Regions from separate parts of the Streptomyces sp. NPDC000075 genome, predicted to be linked through region 2. Evidence: predicted binding sites of a transcription regulator. Region 2 holds the regulator's gene; the other holds the start of a gene.
What was found. Region 2 encodes HrcA, which represses chaperone genes, less so after heat shock. Its sites were predicted from a motif close to TTNGCACTCNGNNNNNCNGAGTGCNAA; they were not measured.
Positions count from the first base shown of each region.

Region 1: a site for HrcA is predicted at 3,404-3,430, ahead of groL (chaperonin GroEL). Genes of this name have one in related genera too.

Region 1 covers NZ_JBEPFL010000019.1:35,607-44,705, reverse strand. Annotated here, with positions in the region: gene ABT403_RS22195 (glucosyl-3-phosphoglycerate synthase) at 1-694, opposite strand, end outside; SAM riboswitch class I at 898-1,050, shown strand; gene thrC (threonine synthase) at 1,044-2,366, shown strand; gene ABT403_RS22185 (MoaD/ThiS family protein) at 2,403-2,681, shown strand; gene ABT403_RS22180 (cold-shock protein) at 3,066-3,272, shown strand; gene groL (chaperonin GroEL) at 3,627-5,246, shown strand; gene ABT403_RS22170 (Uma2 family endonuclease) at 5,340-5,921, opposite strand; gene ABT403_RS22165 (hypothetical protein) at 5,981-7,021, opposite strand; gene ABT403_RS22160 (phosphoribosylanthranilate isomerase) at 7,312-7,938, shown strand; gene ABT403_RS22155 (LamG domain-containing protein) at 7,981-8,721, shown strand; gene ABT403_RS22150 (hypothetical protein) at 8,777-9,099, shown strand, end outside.
Region 2 covers NZ_JBEPFL010000042.1:25,450-34,548, forward strand. Annotated here, with positions in the region: gene ABT403_RS33855 (16S rRNA (uracil(1498)-N(3))-methyltransferase) at 1-208, opposite strand, end outside; gene ABT403_RS33860 (nitronate monooxygenase) at 205-1,296, opposite strand; gene dnaJ (molecular chaperone DnaJ) at 1,442-2,581, opposite strand; gene hrcA (heat-inducible transcriptional repressor HrcA) at 2,582-3,598, opposite strand; gene ABT403_RS33875 (MBL fold metallo-hydrolase) at 3,746-4,477, shown strand; gene ABT403_RS33880 (DUF3097 domain-containing protein) at 4,506-5,315, shown strand; gene ABT403_RS33885 (Uma2 family endonuclease) at 5,293-5,880, opposite strand; gene hemW (radical SAM family heme chaperone HemW) at 5,984-7,216, opposite strand; gene ABT403_RS33895 (AMP-dependent synthetase/ligase) at 7,274-9,099, opposite strand, start outside.

The DNA.
Region 1 (9,099 bases), on a different contig from region 2:
CGACGGTGTGCAGGGCGTCGACGAGCAGGCCGAGCTCGACCCCGTACCCGACGGGGAAGGGCAGGCGCTCCAGCAGGGAGCGGCGTACGGCGTACTCGCCGCCGAGGGGCTGGACGAAGCCGGCCAGCTGCGGCCAGTGGAGGTTGAGCAGGGGGCGCGCCACCAGCTCGGTGACGCGTCCGCCCTGGCCGGGGGCGTCCCCGAGGGGGCGGTCGTACATGGCCTTGACGAACTGCACCTGCGGGTCGGTCAGCAGCGGGCCGACGATCCCGGAGACGAAGGCGGACGAGAAGTCGCGCAGGTCGGCGTCGATGAAGCAGACGACGTCCCCGGTGGTGGCCAGCAGGGAGCGCCACAGCACCTCGCCCTTGCCGCGTACGGCGGGGACGCGGGGCAGGATCTCGTCCCGGTGCACGACGCGGGCGCCGGCCTTGGCCGCGACCTCGGCGGTGCGGTCGGCGGACCCGGAGTCGACCACCACCAGCTCGTCCACCAGGGGGACCGGCGGGGCCTCGATCAGATCGCGCCGGATCACCTCGACGATCTCTCCGACCGTGGCCTCCTCGTCGAGCGCGGGCAGCACCACGCTCACCGTGGTCCCGGTCGCCCGTTTGCGCTCCAGGAGCTGGTCGAGCGGTCGGTCGGCGGCGGACCAGGAGCGGTCGGCCAGCCAGCGCTCCACCTCATCCAGCACTCTCAGCACTCCCCGGCTAGTCGGCCGCGGCACCACACCCGGCGCTTTTCGGCCGAATTGTGATCCATCTCGCGGTTCGGACGACTGTCTCAACCAGCCGCCCCTTCGGTTACAGTCTTGAACAACGCGAAGGCCCACCGCATGCCGGGGGCCCCGCAACAAACGCACCGGCGCGCCATCGAGCGCGTATGCCGGTGCCATACCGCTCATCCAGAGGGGCAGAGGGACACGGCCCGTTGAAGCCCCGGCAACCCTCCAGTCGGTTCTCGCGATGCGATACGCATCCCGCGGGGTCCCCGGCTAGGGAAGGTGCCAATTCCGTCTCATGGCGAAGTGCGCCATGGGGAAGATGAGGAGAAAGGGCCTCGCCATCATGGCTGCACAGTCTGTCGCCACCTCTGCAAACGCCTCCGCCGCCGCCGGATCCGTCGATCTCGGCCCCGCCACCGGCCTTTCCTGTCGTGAGTGCGGCACCCGTTTCGAGCTCGGCCCCGTCTTCGCCTGCGTCGAGTGTTTCGGTCCGCTGGAGGTGGCCTACGAGCTGCCCGCCGGTGACCCGGAGGCCCTGCGCGCGGCGATCGAGGCCGGCCCGAACAACATCTGGCGTTACGCGCCGCTGCTGCCCGTCCCCGCGGACGTGGCGTCCAAGCCGAGCCTGAACCCCGGCTTCACCAAGCTGGTGGACGCGCGGAACCTGGCCAAGGAGCTGGGCGTCACCGGCAAGCTTTACGTCAAGGACGACTCCGGCAACCCGACGCACTCCTTCAAGGACCGCGTCGTCGCGATCGCCGTCGAGGCCGCCCGCGCCTTCGGCTACACCACCCTCTCCTGCTCCTCCACGGGCAACCTGGCCGGTGCCGTCGGCGCCGCGGCCGCCCGCGCCGGCTTCCGCTCCTGCGTGTTCATCCCGCACGACCTGGAGCAGGGCAAGGTCGTCATGGCCGGTGTCTACGGTGGCGACCTGGTCGGCATCGAGGGCAACTACGACGACGTGAACCGCTTCTGCTCCGAGCTCATCGGGGACCCGCTGGGCGAGGGCTGGGGCTTCGTCAACGTCAACCTGCGCCCCTACTACGGCGAGGGCTCCAAGACCCTGGCGTACGAGATCTGCGAGCAGCTCGGCTGGCGGCTGCCCGACCAGATCGTCATCCCGATCGCGTCCGGCTCACAGCTCACCAAGATCGACAAGGGTCTCCAGGAGCTGATCAAGCTCGGGCTGGTCGAGGACAAGCCGTACAAGATCTTCGGCGCCCAGGCCGAGGGCTGTTCCCCGGTGTCCACCGCCTTCAAGGCGGGTCACGACGTGGTCCGCCCGCAGAAGCCGAACACCATTGCCAAGTCCCTGGCCATCGGCAACCCGGCGGACGGCCCGTACGTGCTCGACATCGCGCGCCGCACCGGCGGCTTCGTCGAGGACGTCAACGACGAGCAGGTCGTCGAGGCCATCCGGATCCTGGCGCAGACCGAGGGCATCTTCGCCGAGACCGCGGGCGGCGTGACCGTCGGCGTGACGAAGAAGCTCATCGAGAACGGGCAGCTCGACCCCTCGCTGACCACCGTGGTCCTGAACACCGGTGACGGCCTCAAGACCCTGGAGGCGGTGTCCGGCACCGGCCAGACCGCCACCATCCGCCCGAGCCTGGACGCGTTCCGCGCCGCCGGCCTGGCCTGACCCTTCCCTCGTACTACACGGAAAGGCGGTAGCGCCATGAGCGTCAACGTCCGCATCCCCACCATCCTGCGCACCTACACCGGCGGCGCCGCCGAGGTCCCGGCCGAGGGCACGACCCTCGCGGAGGTCATCGACTCCCTGGAGGCGAACCACCCGGGCATCGCCGCGCGCGTCCTGGACGACCAGGGCAAGCTGCGCCGCTTCGTGAACGTCTACGTCAACGACGACGACGTGCGCTTCGAGGGCGGCCTGCAGACGGCGACGCCGGACGGCGCCGGCGTCTCGATCATCCCGGCCGTGGCCGGGGGCTGCTGATCCGGAAGTAATCAGAATTGCCCCCTCCGCTAAAAGCGGAGGGGGCAATTCTGCTTGATTGGGCGCGGTAGAGTTGGGGAAGTCCCCTCCGCTGTTCTTGCCCGCCGCATATGAGCGGGCTGCGTGAGGGTTGACATTGAGTCAACATGCGCGCGCCTTTTGGGGCATTGGTGAGCCTTGTCGGGCCCGACTTGCCCAGGAATAGGACAACTTTTCAGCCTATTTCCACGTTTGCTCGTGTCCAGATTTCTCGTCGGATTGACCTGTTGCAGACAGCAGCGGTGCAGATACATTCAGCCCCGGTCGAGGCGTTCCGGCGCAAGTTCTGACCCGGGTCCGCGAAGTGCGTGACCTGCGCAAGGGCCAGTAATAGGGGAGTTAGGCATGGCTCAGGGCACCGTCAAGTGGTTCAACGCGGAGAAGGGCTACGGCTTCATCGCGGTCGACGGTGGTGCGGATGTGTTCGTCCACTACAGCGCCATCCAGATGGACGGGTACCGCACCCTTGAAGAGGGTCAGCGGGTCGAGTTCGAGATCTCGCAGGGCCAGAAGGGTCCGCAGGCGGACATGGTCAAGCTCGCGGCCGGCTGAGTCGAAGCGCGATCGGCCACCGACGCACGCACCAACACGTGAGGGGCCCCATCCCGGCCGGGATGCGGGCCCCTCACGTATGCCCGGACCGTCCCGGCGCGCACGTCCCGGCCCGCCATGGCTCGAAGCCGCTTGCACTCGTGGGGGCCGAGTGCTAATCATTGGCGTTAGCACTCTCCGGGTGAGAGTGCTACAAGACGAGGACCGGGCCGGTGAGGCCCGCAGGGTCCGGCGGGAAGGAACCGCCGGGTCGGCAGGCCGTCCGTCGCGGGCGCGGGCGCGGTCCGGAGCAATCCACCCTCCCCTGTCGCCTGGCGGCGCGGGGGGAACCCCAGTCCTGGAGGACCACTTCAGATGGCCAAGATCATTTCGTTCAACGAGGAGGCCCGGCGCGGTCTCGAGCGTGGCATGAACCAGCTCGCCGACGCCGTCAAGGTCACCCTTGGCCCCAAGGGTCGCAACGTCGTCCTTGAGAAGAAGTGGGGTGCGCCCACGATCACCAACGACGGCGTCTCCATCGCCAAGGAGATCGAGCTCGAGGACCCGTACGAGAAGATCGGCGCCGAGCTGGTCAAGGAAGTCGCCAAGAAGACGGACGACGTCGCCGGCGACGGTACGACCACCGCCACCGTCCTCGCCCAGGCTCTCGTCCGCGAGGGTCTGCGCAACGTGGCCGCCGGTGCCAACCCGATGGCCCTCAAGCGTGGTATCGAGAAGGCCGTCGAGGCCGTCTCCGCCGCCCTGCTGGCCCAGGCCAAGGATGTCGAGACCAAGGAGCAGATCGCTTCCACGGCCTCCATCTCCGCCGCCGACACCCAGATCGGCGAGCTCATCGCCGAGGCCATGGACAAGGTCGGCAAGGAAGGCGTCATCACCGTCGAGGAGTCCCAGACCTTCGGTCTGGAGCTGGAGCTCACCGAGGGTATGCGCTTCGACAAGGGCTACATCTCGGCGTACTTCGCCACCGACATGGAGCGTATGGAGGCGTCCCTCGACGACCCGTACATCCTGATCGTCAACTCCAAGATCGGCTCGGTCAAGGACCTGCTGCCGCTCCTGGAGAAGGTCATGCAGTCCGGCAAGCCGCTGCTGATCATCGCCGAGGACGTCGAGGGCGAGGCCCTGTCGACCCTGGTCGTCAACAAGATCCGCGGCACCTTCAAGTCCGTCGCCGTCAAGGCCCCGGGCTTCGGCGACCGCCGCAAGGCCATGCTCGGCGACATCGCCATCCTCACGGGCGGCACGGTCATCTCCGAGGAGGTCGGCCTCAAGCTGGAGAACGCCGGTCTCGACCTGCTCGGCCGCGCCCGCAAGGTCGTCATCACCAAGGACGAGACGACCATCGTCGACGGTGCCGGTGACAGCGACCAGGTCCAGGGCCGCGTCAACCAGATCCGCGCCGAGATCGAGAACTCCGACTCGGACTACGACCGCGAGAAGCTCCAGGAGCGCCTCGCGAAGCTGGCCGGCGGCGTGGCCGTCATCAAGGCCGGTGCCGCGACCGAGGTCGAGCTCAAGGAGCGCAAGCACCGCATCGAGGACGCCGTCCGCAACGCCAAGGCGGCCGTCGAAGAGGGCATCGTCGCCGGTGGTGGCGTGGCCCTGCTCCAGGCCTCCTCGGTCTTCGAGAAGCTGGAGCTCACCGGTGACGAGGCGACCGGCGCCAACGCCGTGAAGCTCGCGCTGGAGGCCCCGCTGAAGCAGATCGCCGTCAACGGTGGTCTCGAGGGTGGCGTCGTCGTGGAGAAGGTGCGCAACCTGGCCGTCGGCCACGGTCTGAACGCCGCCACGGGCGAGTACGTCGACATGATCGCCGAGGGCATCATCGACCCGGCGAAGGTCACGCGCTCCGCGCTGCAGAACGCCGCGTCCATCGCCGCGCTCTTCCTGACCACCGAGGCCGTCATCGCCGACAAGCCGGAGAAGGCCGCCGCCGCTCCGGGCGGCATGCCGGGCGGTGACATGGACTTCTGATCGGCCCCTGGCTGATCGGCTGTTCTCGAACGAGGGCGGCACCCCTTCCGGGCGGAGGGGGTGCCGCCCTCGGGCGTTTGCGGGGGCGGGGGGTCAGTGGGCGTAGTCCTTGAGTTTCTCGGTGTCCAGCGTGATCCCGACGGGGTCGGGGAGCGTGACCGTTTCCCCGTAGGCGTACGTAACGGACCGTCGGTACATCCCGTTCTCCGGGTCGCTATGGACGATGAGCAGGTCCGCGTCCCGGTCCACGAGGAGGTACACCGGGATCCGTGCCTGGGCGTACGCGGTGCGCTTCTCGTGCCGGTCGCGCCGGTCGGTGTCGGGGTCGAAGGACGTGACCTCCACGACCATCAGTGTCCCGGCGGGATCCGCCCACTCGCCGTCCTGGGCGGCGTAGTGGTCGTACGGCGCGAGCGCCCCGTCGGCGCGGGCCCGTCCGGTGCGGTAACTGTCCACCTTCAGCCCCTGCTCGGGGTAGAGGGCGAGCTCGGGGCGCTGCTGCATGCACTGGCGCAGCAGCCACATGATGATGGCACCGTGGCGCTGATCGGGCACCGGCTTGACTCCGAGCTTTCCGTTGATGAATTCGAGCGTGACCGTCTCGGGTGCGCGGCGGGCCAGTGTCTCGAAGTCATCGAGGGACATCTGGGCGCGTGCGGCGGTGCTGGGGGTCATGGGGTCGCCTCCTCGACACCATGGTGCCCGTGTTCGGCGCCGGTGGATCGGTGGACTGGTCATCGGCGGTTCCTTTCGCGGATGCGGGCCGCGTGGGCGCGGACCTCGGCCGGGGTGAGGGTCGGGGTGAACACCGGCGGGCGGGGGGTGTCGGGGCGGCAGGCGCGGCAGCGGCCGTCGGTGAAGGCGGCGGGCGGGCCGGGCGCGCGGCATTCGGCGCACTCGGCGCGGGGCGGGGGTGGGGTTGGGGCGGGGTCGGGGTCGGGTGGTGCGGCGGGGAGTTTGGACTCCAGGCGCTTGCGGACCAGGGCCGCCGGGTGGTGGACCGGGGACGGCAGGCCGGCGGTGAGGGCGAGCCGGATGCGGTCGGGGGCGACGCCCCGGGCCAGCCAGGGCACGAGGAGCGGGGCGAGGGCCGTGCAGTCGGCCTTGGAGAGCGCGAGGGCGGGGGCGGTACGGCCGAGCGAGGCGAGGATGGCGTACGCGTCGGGGCCGGCGGGGGGTGGTGCCGGGGCCGGGGGCGGGGCCGGGGCCGGGGCCGTTGGCGGGCCCGGGGAGGTTGGCGGGGCCTGTGGCGGTGACATCGCCGGGGCCGGGGGCGCTGGTGGCGCCTGCGGGGCCTGGGCCGGTGGCGGCGGCGGGGACGGCTGGTGGGCCGGTGGGGTCGGCGGGGGTGTCTGTGGGGGTGGTGGTGGGGTGGTTGGGGCGGGGGCATCCCTGCGGGTGAACCGGGACCACCAGGCGTCGTCGCGGGGGGTGCGGGAGAAGAAGGTGCGGGTGACCCACCGTGTGGTCTCGCCGGGCAGCCGCTGCCGTACGCGGTGCAGATGGCCTGCGGTGGCCAGCCGGTTGAGGGCGGTGCGCAGGGCGCACTGGCCCCACAGGGGCAGCACGGCCGCGAGGGTCTTCACGCTGATGTCGGCGCCGTCCGGCAGCCGGTCGAGGTACCCGGCGACGGCCGCCTCCCGGGCCGGGAGGTGCGCGAAGTCGCGGGCGGTGCGGGGCGCTTGCTCCGGTGCGGCGATTTTGCCGTAGCCGGGCTTGGCGAGGGGGTGCGGGGCAGCACTAAGCTGAGTGGCATCCATGGGGATCGCGCTCACGATCTTGATGGTCAGGCCCTCGTATGGTGTTGGCGCACCGGCGGGGGCCGATTTTCGTTTCCAGCCGCAAGGTAGGGCCTGACGGCCCTGCGTGGCAAGCCGCTCACGGATCGTCATCTCACCTGGTATGGGGGCCGGTTGGGAGGGTGGTGGGTGGTGGTGGGCTCCGCCCACCACCCATTCCACAGACAGGGCGCTCGGACTCCCGCGGCTTGAGCCCCGGGCGCCGGCGACCGCCCGGAACGTGGGACGAAACGGCGCGGCGGGGCGGCGTTTGGTTGACTTGCGGCATGAGCGACGGGAAGAGCGTGTTCATCAAGATCTGCGGCCTCAAGACGCCCGAGGACGTCGACGTGGCGGTGGAGGCGGGCGCCCATGCCGTCGGGTTCGTGCTCGCGCCGAACAGCCCCCGCACCATCGACGCCGCGCGGGCGCGCGAGCTCGCCGCCCGGGTGCCGGACGGGGTGCTCACCGTCGGGGTGTTCCGGGGGCAGCCCCTGGAGGAGGTGCGCCGGCTCACCGAGGAGAGCGGCGTGCGCGGGGTGCAGCTGCACGGCGACGAGGACCGCGCGTACTACGAGGAGCTCCGCGCGCCCGGCCGGACCCTGCTGCGGGCCACCGCCGAGCACGTCGCGCGCTGCGGTGAGTACGGCGAGGACCTGCTGCTGATCGACGCCCCCGACCCGGGCTCCGGCAAGCCCTGGAACTGGGGATCCGTGCAGTTCACGGCCCCCGAGGGGCGCTGGCTGCTGGCCGGCGGGCTCGCCCCGGGCAACGTCCGCGAGGCGATCGCGGCCACCGGCGCCTGGGGTGTGGACGTCTCCAGCGGGGTCGAGCGGGAGCGCGGCGTGAAGTCCCCGGAGCTCATCCGGGCCTTCATCGACGCCGCCTCGCAATCATACGATTACTCTGAGTGAGAACACGGGGGTGGCGGCCCGCACGCCGGGCAGGACACCTCCATGGAATCGGACCACTCCGGATGGCTGCGCCGCCTGACCGGCCGCCTCCTCCCCGCGGCCGGCGGCGGAGGCCTGCCGGCGTTCACCCCGCGCCGCGCGCCCGTCTTCACCGCCGACTTCACCTCCACCGCCCAGTGGGTGGCCGGCCGCTCCTGGGCCTATCCCGACGGCGGCCCGGTCAACCCGGGCGACAACAAGCTCGACCACCTCGTCGAGGACCCCTCCTACAGCCGGAGCGGCACCTTCAGGGCCACCCGCCGCCCCGACGGGAACTGGGACACCGGGCTGCTCACCACCGAGGGCAGCGACCAGGGGTTCACCGTCCGCACCGGTGACGTCCTGGAGGCCCGGGTCCGGCTGCCCACCGAGACGGGGGCCTGGCCCGCGATCTGGACCTGGCGGGACGGCGGCCAGGAGATCGACGTCTTCGAGTACCACCCCGACAACGCGGACCTGCTGGAACTCTCCAACCACGTCCGCGAGGCCCACCGCTACCACCGTGACCCCTCCGTCCGGCCCGGCGCCTGGATCGACCTGCGGATCGAGTTCGGCAAACGGTCCGTGGTCTGGTGGGTCAACGGCACCCGCGCCTTCTCCGACGGGCGGGGCGTGGGGCGCGGCTGGCGCGCCTACCTCATCGTCAACCTGTCCGTCTGCGCGGGCCGCTACCACCCGGCGCCGGAGCCGGAGCAGACGGAGATGTCGTACGAGGTGTCGGAGCTGCGGGTCTACCGCGGCTAGGCGGGCCCGTCGGCTCCCCGGGCGGTGACCGGGCGGCCCGCCGATAATGGGAGCCGTGGACGCGCCGCGCAGGACGCACCGGGCGCAGGCCATGGCCCGCCCCAGGGGGGCCGGCCTGGCGTTCTGGCCGTTCGGCGTACGGGCGGCGGTGCTCCTGGTCCCCGTCCTGCTGGTCCTCCTGTCCCTGGCCTGGGGCGCCGCGCGTGACGCGCTGGGCCTGGGCGCGGTGTCGGCGGGGTGGGCGCTGCTGGTCATCGTCGGCCTGAGCGTGCTGCCCGTCCTGCTGGTGCTGCTCAGCGGGTTCGTCGCGTCCGGCGGCGCGGGGGGCGTCGAGCCCGGCGCGGTCAAGGCCGCCCTCACGGCGGCGGCCGCCTCCCG
Region 2 (9,099 bases):
TCCCGTGCAGGTCCGTGACCACCAGGCGGTCCTTGCCCTCAGCCGCCTTGACCACCCCTTGCGACCAGCGGCCGCGCCCGTCGGTGAGGACGACGTCCTCACCCGGGTTCAGCCGCTTCACGGCCACCGCGTGCCGCCCCTCGGGGCCCTCCAGCACGAACTCCGGCCCCGCGGGGACCTCTTCGACCACGAACACGGGGGCCGTCATGACGCTCTCCTCATCTGCAACACCTTCAACGCGCTCTGCGCCTCGGCCAGTTCGGCCGCCAGCACCTCCACCAGCTCCCCCGCCGGCAGCGCCCGGGCCAGCCGGTGCCCCTGCCCCGCCCACAGCGCCATGCCCTGCGGGTCCCCGGCGGCGGCGGCCGCCTTGCGCAGCCCCGCCGTCATGTGGTGGATCCGGGGGTAGGCGGCCGGGGCGTACGGGCCGTGCTCGCGCATGAAGCGGTTCACCAGGCCCCGCGCGGGACGGCCCGAGAAGGCCCGGGTGAGCTCGGTGTGCGGGAACATCGGGTCGGTCAGGGCCTTCTTGTGCAGCGGGTGGGCGCCCGACTCCCGGCAGGCCAGGAAGGCCGTGCCGAGCTGCGCGCAGTCCGCGCCCGCCGCGAGCAGCGCCGCGATCTGCGCGCCGCGCATCACCCCGCCCGCCGCGATGATCGGCAGCGCCACGGCCTCCCGCACCTGGGTGACCAGCGCGAGCAGGCCGACGCCCGCCGTGCCGTCGGTCTGCGGGTCGTCGCGGTGGGTGCCCTGGTGGCCGCCGGCCTCGACGCCCTGGACGCAGACGGCGTCGGCGCCGGCCGCCTGGGCGGTGCGGGCCTCGTCGGCCGAGGTCACGGTGACGACCGTGTACGTGCCGACGGCCCGCAGCCGGGCGAGGGCGGCCGGATCGGGGCAGCCGAAGGTGAAGGAGACGACCCGGACCGGGTCCTCCAGCAGGATGGCGAGCTTGGCGTCGTAGCCGTCGTCGTCGGTGCCGATGATGTCCTCCTCGGCGAGGGAGACCTCGTACCAGCTCGCCTCGCCCGCCAGCTGCCCGCGGTAGGCCTCGACGGCGGCGGGGTCGGCGTGGGCGGTCTGCGGCAGGAGGAGGTTCACGCCGAAGGGGCGCCGGGTGAGCCCGCGCGTCTGCTTGATCTCCTGGTACATGCCGTCGGCGGTCTTGTAGCCGCCGGCCAGGAAGCCGAGCCCGCCCGCCTCGCACACGGCGGCGACGAGGGGCGGGCCGGAGACCCCGCCCGCCATGGGAGCCTGCACGATCGGGTACGGGTGGAGACCGTTCGGTGCGGAGGACATGCACTGCATCGTGCCATGTCCGGGTCACGGCGCCGAATCATGGCATTCGCCTGGCATAGTCCGCTTTCCCGGGGGGCGCGCAACAGCGAGGAGCCCGGTACGGGTTCTCCCGTACCGGGCTCCTGAGCGCACTGCCGCAGGGCGGTCAGCGGCCGTTGAACGCGTCCTTCAGGCGGCTGAACAGGCCCTGCTGGCCCGGCGCGAACTGGCCCATGGGCCGCTCCTCGCCGCGCAGCTTGGCGAGCTGGCGCAGCAGCTCCTCCTGCTGGGCGTCCAGCTTGCCGGGGGTGGTGACCTCGACGTGGACGATCAGGTCGCCGCGCCCGCCGCCGCGCAGGTGCGTGACACCGCGCCCGTGCAGCGGGATCGCCTGGCCGGACTGGGTGCCGGGGCGGACGTCGATCTCCTCCAGCCCGTCCAGCGTCTCCAGCGGGCACTTGGTGCCCAGGGCCGCCGCCGTCATGGGGATGGTGACCGTGCAGTGCAGGTCGTCCCCGCGCCGCTGGAAGGTCGGGTGCGGCAGCTCGTGGATCTCCACGTACAGGTCGCCGGCGGGGCCGCCGCCGGGGCCGACCTCGCCCTCGCCCGCGAGCTGGATGCGGGTGCCGTTCTCGACGCCGGCCGGGATCTTGACCGTCAGGCTGCGGCGGGAGCGGACCCGGCCGTCGCCCGCGCACTCGGGGCACGGGGTCGGGACCACGGTGCCGAAGCCCTGGCACTGCGGGCAGGGGCGCGAGGTCATGACCTGGCCCAGGAAGGACCGGGTGACCTGCGAGACCTCACCGCGGCCGCGGCACATGTCACAGGTCTGCGCCGAGGTGCCGGGAGCGGCACCCTCGCCGGAGCAGGTGCCGCAGACGACGGCGGTGTCGACCTGGATGTCCTTGGTCGTACCGAAGGCGGCCTCGTCCAGCTCCAGGTCGAGGCGGATCATGGCGTCCTGGCCCCGGCGGGTCCGCGAGCGCGGGCCGCGCTGCGAGGCCTGGCCGAAGAAGGCGTCCATGATGTCGGAGAAGTTGCCGAAGCCGCCCGCTCCGAAGCCGCCCGCGCCGCCACCGCCGCCCGAGGAGGACAGCGGGTCGCCGCCGAGGTCGTAGACCTGCTTCTTCTGCGGGTCGGAGAGGACCTCGTAGGCCGCGTTGATCTCCTTGAAGCGCTCCTGCGTCTTCGGGTCCGGGTTCACGTCCGGGTGGAGTTCACGCGCGAGGCGGCGGAAGGCCTTCTTGATCTCGTCCTGAGATGCGTCGCGGCGCACGCCGAGTACGGCGTAGTAGTCCGTGGCCACTTACGACTCCGCCAGGATCTGTCCGACGTAACGTGCCACTGCGCGTACCGCTCCCATCGTTCCGGGGTAGTCCATGCGGGTCGGTCCGACCACGCCGAGTTTGGCGACTGCTTCGCCGCCCGAACCGTAGCCGACGGACACGACCGACGTGGAGTTGAGCCCCTCGTAGGCGTTCTCGTGCCCGATCCGTACGGCCATCCCCGACTCCCCGGCCTCGCCCAGCAGCTTGAGGAGCACCACGTGCTCCTCCAGCGCTTCGAGCACCGGCCTGATCGTCAGGGGGAAATCATGTCCGAAGCGAGTGAGGTTGGCGGTGCCGCCGATCATCAGCCGCTCCTCCGCCTCCTCCGCCAGGGTTTCGAGGAGGGTCGCGAGCACCGCCTTGACGGTGGCCCGGTCCTCCATCTCGAACGACTCCGGCAGGTCCTGCACCAGATTCGGGACGTCGGTGAAACGCCGGCCGACCACCCGGCTGTTGAGCCGCGCCCGCAGGTCGGCGAGGGAGTTCTCGCCGAAGGGGGTCTGGGTGTCCACCATGCGCTGCTCGACCCGCCCGGTGTCCGTGATCAGGACGAGCATCAGCCGGGCCGGGGCCAGCGACAGCAGCTCGACGTGCCGGACGGTGGAGCGGGTCAGCGACGGGTACTGGACGACGGCGACCTGACGGGTGAGCTGCGCGAGCAGCCGTACCGTACGGCCGACGACGTCGTCGAGGTCGACGGCCCCGTCGAGGAAGTTCTGGATGGCCCTCCGCTCGGGCGTCGACAGCGGCTTGACCCCGGCCAGCCTGTCGACGAAGAGGCGGTAGCCCTTGTCGGTGGGGATCCGGCCGGCGCTGGTGTGGGGCTGGGCGATGTAGCCCTCCTCCTCCAGCACGGCCATGTCGTTGCGCACGGTGGCCGGTGAGACGCCCAGCTTGTGCCGCTCGGTGAGGGCCTTGGAGCCGACGGGCTCCTCCGTCCCGACGTAGTCCTGGACGATGGCGCGCAGCACCTCGAGTCTGCGTTCACTGAGCATCGCGCACACCTCCGGATGCGGGTCGGTCGTCGGGCGGTCCGGGCCGGGTTGGCACTCTGACTGTTCGAGTGCCAGGGATCCCCCGGTCAGTGTACGGCCGGGTAGTACGCCGGGGGCAAGGGCGGCCCGCCAGGGTAGCGTCGCGGCATGGACATGCGATGGGAAGAGGCGGGCTGGGAACGGCTGACCGGGCGGGCGGGCCGGCGACGGCTCCCGGTGTGGGACTGCACGGTGGGGCTGGTGGTGGGGGACGACTCGGTGCTCCTGATCGACCCCGGATCGAGCGTGCGGGAGGGGGCCGGGATCCGTGCCGAGGCGGAGCGGCTGACCGGGAGGCACGTGACCCATATCGCATTCACGCACGGACATTTCGACCACGTCCTGGGCGGCGGCGCCTTCGCGGGCGCCCAGTTCTTCGGTGCGGTCGGTCTGGACCGGCTGCTGGGCACCCCCGGGGGCCGCGAGGAGCTCCGGTACAGCGCGGTGGCCCAGGGCCTGGCGGAGGGGGAGGCCGACGAGGCCTGCGACCTGCTCAAGGCGCCGGGGCACCAGGTGTCGGGCGAGTGGACGCTGGAGCTGGGCGGGGTGCAGGTGCTGCTGGCGAACCTGGGGCCCGCGCACTCCGAGCACGACCTGGCCGTCTTCGTGCCGGGCGAACGGGAGACGGTGTTCTGCGGGGACCTGGTCGAGGAGTCGGGCGAGCCCCAGGCGGGCTCCGACGCGGTACCGGGGCAGTGGCCGGCGGCCCTGGACCGGCTGCTGTCGCTGGGCGGGGAGGACGCGCTGTACGTGCCGGGTCACGGAGCGGTGGTGGACGCGGCCTTCGTACGTGCGCAACGCGCCACACTGGCGGACCGTTTCGGCGTGTCGCGGGCGTGAGCGCGGCCGCGCTCCTAGTGTCGGCCGGATGCGTGAGTACTCGCCCGACCTGACCCCGCAGTGGAAGCGCGCCAAGCCGGTGCCGGAGGTGCCGGCGGACCCCGATCTGGTGGTCGAGGTGGCGGGCACGGACTTCTGCGGGGCGGTGGTGGCCTGCGAGGCGGGCACGGTGACCCTGGAGGACCGGTTCGGCAAGCGCCGGGTGTTCCCGCTGGAGCCGCGCGGCTTCCTGCTGGACGGCGCGGTGGTGACGCTGACCCGCCCGTCACGGGCTCCGGCCGCGCCCGCCCGTACGGCCTCGGGCTCCATCGCCGTCCCCGGGGCGCGGGCGCGGGTGGCGCGGGCGGGGCGGATCTACGTGGAGGGGCGCCACGACGCCGAGCTGGTCGAGCGGGTCTGGGGCGACGACCTGCGGATCGAGGGCGTGGTGGTGGAGTACCTGGAGGGGGTCGACGACCTCGCGGCGGTGGTGGCGGAGTTCGCCCCGGGCCCGGACGCCCGCCTCGGGGTCCTGGTGGACCACCTGGTCCCGGGTTCGAAGGAGTCCCGGATCGCGGCCTCGGTGAGCGGGCCAGACGTGCTGGTGGTGGGCCACCCGTACGTGGACGTCTGGCAGGCGGTGAAGCCGTCGGCGCTGGGCATCCGGGCCTGGCCGGAGGTCCCGCGCGGCCAGGACTGGAAGACGGGCGTCTGCCGGGCCCTGGGCTGGCCGGAGCACACGGGGGCCGCCTGGCAGCACATCCTGTCCCGCGTGACGTCCTACCGCGACCTGGAGCCGACGCTGCTGGGGCGGGTGGAGGAACTGATCGACTTCGTCACGGCCGGCGGTAGCGCTTGAATTTGGGAAGCGTTCGGAACTCGGTGGTGTCCAGTTTGATCCCCAGGACATCCAATGGAACCGGCAGCCCGAACGCAGTGGTGAGTTCCATGTCGTAGTCCGCTTCCTCACCCCGTCCCGTCGGCTTCGTCAGCAGGACGCACACCGCCTCGAAGGGGTCGATGATCAGATACGCCGGAACCCGGCCAGCCGCGTACATCGACCGCTTGATCTCGTAGTCGGTGTGGACGCTGTTCTTCGACACGACCTCAACCAGCAGAGTGGTCGCTGGAGCCGGAACGAGCCTCCCGGGCCCGTCGAACGCGCCGTGCTCAACCACCACCAGGTCAGGCTGTGGCTCCGACGTCTCGCCGGGAATGGCGATGTCCTGAGTCTGAACCGGATACCACCTGTCGAGGGGAATCTGCTTCAGCACATGCAGGATGATCAGATTGTGGACCCAGTCGGGCCCGGCCATCATCACGATGTCCCCCCTGAGGAGCTCAGCCTTGAAGCCCTCCGGGACCACCAGGTCCTCGAAGAACTTGGCGACATCCGTGATCAGCCGGTCATCCACAGCAGTCATCTCCGTGGTCCTCCGCGTTCGCCGCCGTCGCTTACGGCGGCGAGCCTAGGTCCAGCGTAAGCAGTGGCATCCGGGTTCCGGGGGCATTCACCCGACTGGGGGATCAGTCCACCAGGTCCCGCACCACCGCGTCCGCCAGCAGCCGCCCCCGCAGGGTCAGGACCGCGCGCCCCGCCTCGTACGGGGCCGCCTCCAGGAGGCCGTCGGCCAGGGCGCGGCGGGAGGCCGCCAGGCCCGCAGGGGCCAGCAGGGACAGCGGGACGCCGTCGACCAGGCGGAGCTCCAGCAGGATCCGCTCCACCCGCCGGTCCTCCTCGGAGAGGAGCTCGCGCCCCGCGCCCGGGGAGCGGCCCTCCGCCAGGGCCGCAGCGTAGGCGCCGGGGTGCTTGACGTTCCACCAGCGGACCCCGCCGACGTGCGAGTGGGCGCCGGGGCCGGCGCCCCACCAGTCGGCCCCGCGCCAGTACAGCTCGTTGTGCAGGCAGCGGCCGGCCTCGGAGGTGGCCCAGTTCGACACCTCGTACCAGGAGTACCCGGCCCGCTCCATGACCTCGTCGGCGATCAGGTACCGGTCGGCGTGGACGTCGTCGTCGGTCATCGGGACCTCGCCGCGGCGGATCCGGCGGGCCAGCTGGGTGCCCTCCTCGACGATCAGGGCGTACGCGCTGACGTGGTCGGGCCCGGCGCCGAGCGCGGCGTCCAGGGAGGCCCGCCAGTCCTCGTCGGACTCACCGGGGGTGCCGTAGATCAGGTCGAGGTTGACGTGCTCGAAGCCCGCCGCGCGCGCCTCGGCGACACAGGCCTCGGGGCGGCCGGGGGTGTGGGTGCGGTCGAGGACCTTGAGCACGTGCTGCTTCGCGCTCTGCATGCCGAAGGAGATCCGGTTGAACCCGCCCGCGCGCAGCTCGGCCAGGTACTCGGGGTTCACGGACTCCGGGTTGGCCTCGGTGGTGACCTCGGCGTCCTCGGCCAGGCCGAACTCGTCGCGGATCGCCGCGAGCATGCGGACGAGGTCGGCAGCGGGCAGCAGGGTGGGCGTGCCGCCGCCGACGAAGACGGTCCGCACGGCGCGCGGGTCGTCGCCGAGCACCTTGCGGGCCAGGCGGACCTCGTCGATCAGGGTGTCGGCGTAGTTCTCGCGGGAGGCGAGGACGCCGCCGGTGCCGCGCAGCTCGGTCGCGGTGTAGGTGTTGAAGTCGCAGTACCCGCAGCGGGTGGCGCAGTACGGGACGTGCAGGTAGAACCCCAGCGGCCGCCCCCCGGCGCCCGCCAGGGCATGCGACGGCAGCGAGCCGTCTTCGGGCATGGGGTCACCATCGGGCAGTGCGGAAGGCATGGCCCCATTGTCCCGCACCGCCCCATGGTCGTTTACGCCCTCGGCCCCGCGCCGGGCTCAGGCCTCGCGCGAGCCCGCGTACATCTCCTCGATGAGGTGCTTGAACTCGCGCTCGACGACCGGCCGCTTCAGCTTGAGGCTGGGCGTGAGGTCGCCGTGCTCGACGTCCAGGTCGCGCGGCAGGATCCGGAACTTCTTGATCGTCTGCCAGCGCTGGAGGTTCTCGTTGAGGGTCTGTACGTAGGTCTCGATCAGGCGGTCGGTCTCGGGGGCGGCCAGGACCTCGGCGTACGTCTTGTCCTCCAGGCCGTTCTCGGCGGCCCAGCCGAGGATGGCGGGCTCGTCGAGGGCGACCAGGGCGGAGCAGAAGTTGCGGTCGGCGCCGTGGACGACGATGGCCGAGACGTAGGGGCAGATCGCCTTGAACTGACCCTCGATCTCGGCGGGGGCGACGTACTTGCCGCCGGAGGTCTTGATCAGGTCCTTCTTGCGGTCGGTGATGCGCAGGTAGCCGTCCGGGGAGAGCTCGCCGATGTCGCCGGTGTGCAGCCAGCCGTCGCTCTCCAGGACCTCGTCGGTCTTGTCGGGCTGGCGGTGGTAGCCCTGCATGATGCCGGGGCCGCGCAGCAGGACCTCGCCGTCGTCGGCGATGCGGACCTCGGTGCCGGGCAGGGGCTTGCCGACGGTTCCGGTGCGGTAGGCCTCGCCGGGGTTGACGAAGGAGGCGGCGCTGGACTCGGTGAGGCCGTAGCCCTCCAGGATGTGGATGCCGGCGCCGGAGAAGAAGTAGCCGATCTCCGGGGCGAGGGCGGAGGCGCCGGAGACGGCGGCGCGCAGTTTGCCGCCGAAGGCCTCGCGGAGCTTGGAGTAGACGAGGGCGTCGGCGATCTTGTGCTTGGTGGAGAGGCCGAAGGGGGCGGTGGCCCGGCCGGTGCGGCGGTAGTTGTCCTGGGTGACCTTGGCGTACTCGCGGGCGACGCCGACCGCCCACTGGAAGATCTTGTACTTGGCGCCGCCGCCGGCCCGGGCCTTGGCGGCCACGCCGTTGTAGACCTTCTCGAAGATGCGCGGGACGGCCGCCATGTAGGTGGGCTGGACGACCGGCAGGTTCTCGATGATCTTGTCGATGCGGCCGTCGACGGCGGTGACGTGCCCGACCTCGATCTGGCCGGAGGTGAGCACCTTGCCGAAGACGTGCGCGAGCGGCAGCCACAGGTACTGGACGTCGTCGCTGTTGATCATGCCGGTGGCCACGGTGGCCTTGGCCATGTACGACCAGTTGTCGTGCGGGAGCCGGACGCCCTTGGGGCGGCCGGTGGTGCCCGAGGTGTAGATGAGGGTGGCGAGCTGGTCGGCGGTGATGGCCGCGATCCGCTCCTTGACGGCCGCCGGGTGCTGGCCGAGGTACGCGTCGCCGCGCGCCTCCAGGTCGGCGAGGGAGAGCACCCAGCCCTCCGGGTCGCCCTCGGCGGGGACCGCGTCGGCGGCCTCCATGACGACCACGTGGCGCAGCTCGGGGAGGTCGGCGCGGCGCTCGCGGGCCTTGGCCAGCTGCTTGGCGTCCTCGGCGATGAGCACCCGGCTCTCGGAGTCCGCGAGGATGAAGGCGGACTCGTCCGCGTTGGTGCTGGGGTAGACGGTGGTGACGGCGCCGCCGGCGCACATCACTCCCAGGTCGGCGAGGATCCACTCGACGCGGGTGTTGGAGGCGAGGGCGACGCGCTCCTCGGGGCGCAGGCCCAGGGTGATGAGTCCGGCGGCGATGGCGAAGACCCGGTCGGCGGCCTGCTGCCAGCTGAGCGACTTCCAGTCGTCGGGGCCTTCCCCGGGGCGGGCCGGGGGCACGGGGTAGCGGTAGGCCTCCCCGTCGGGTGTGGCGGCGA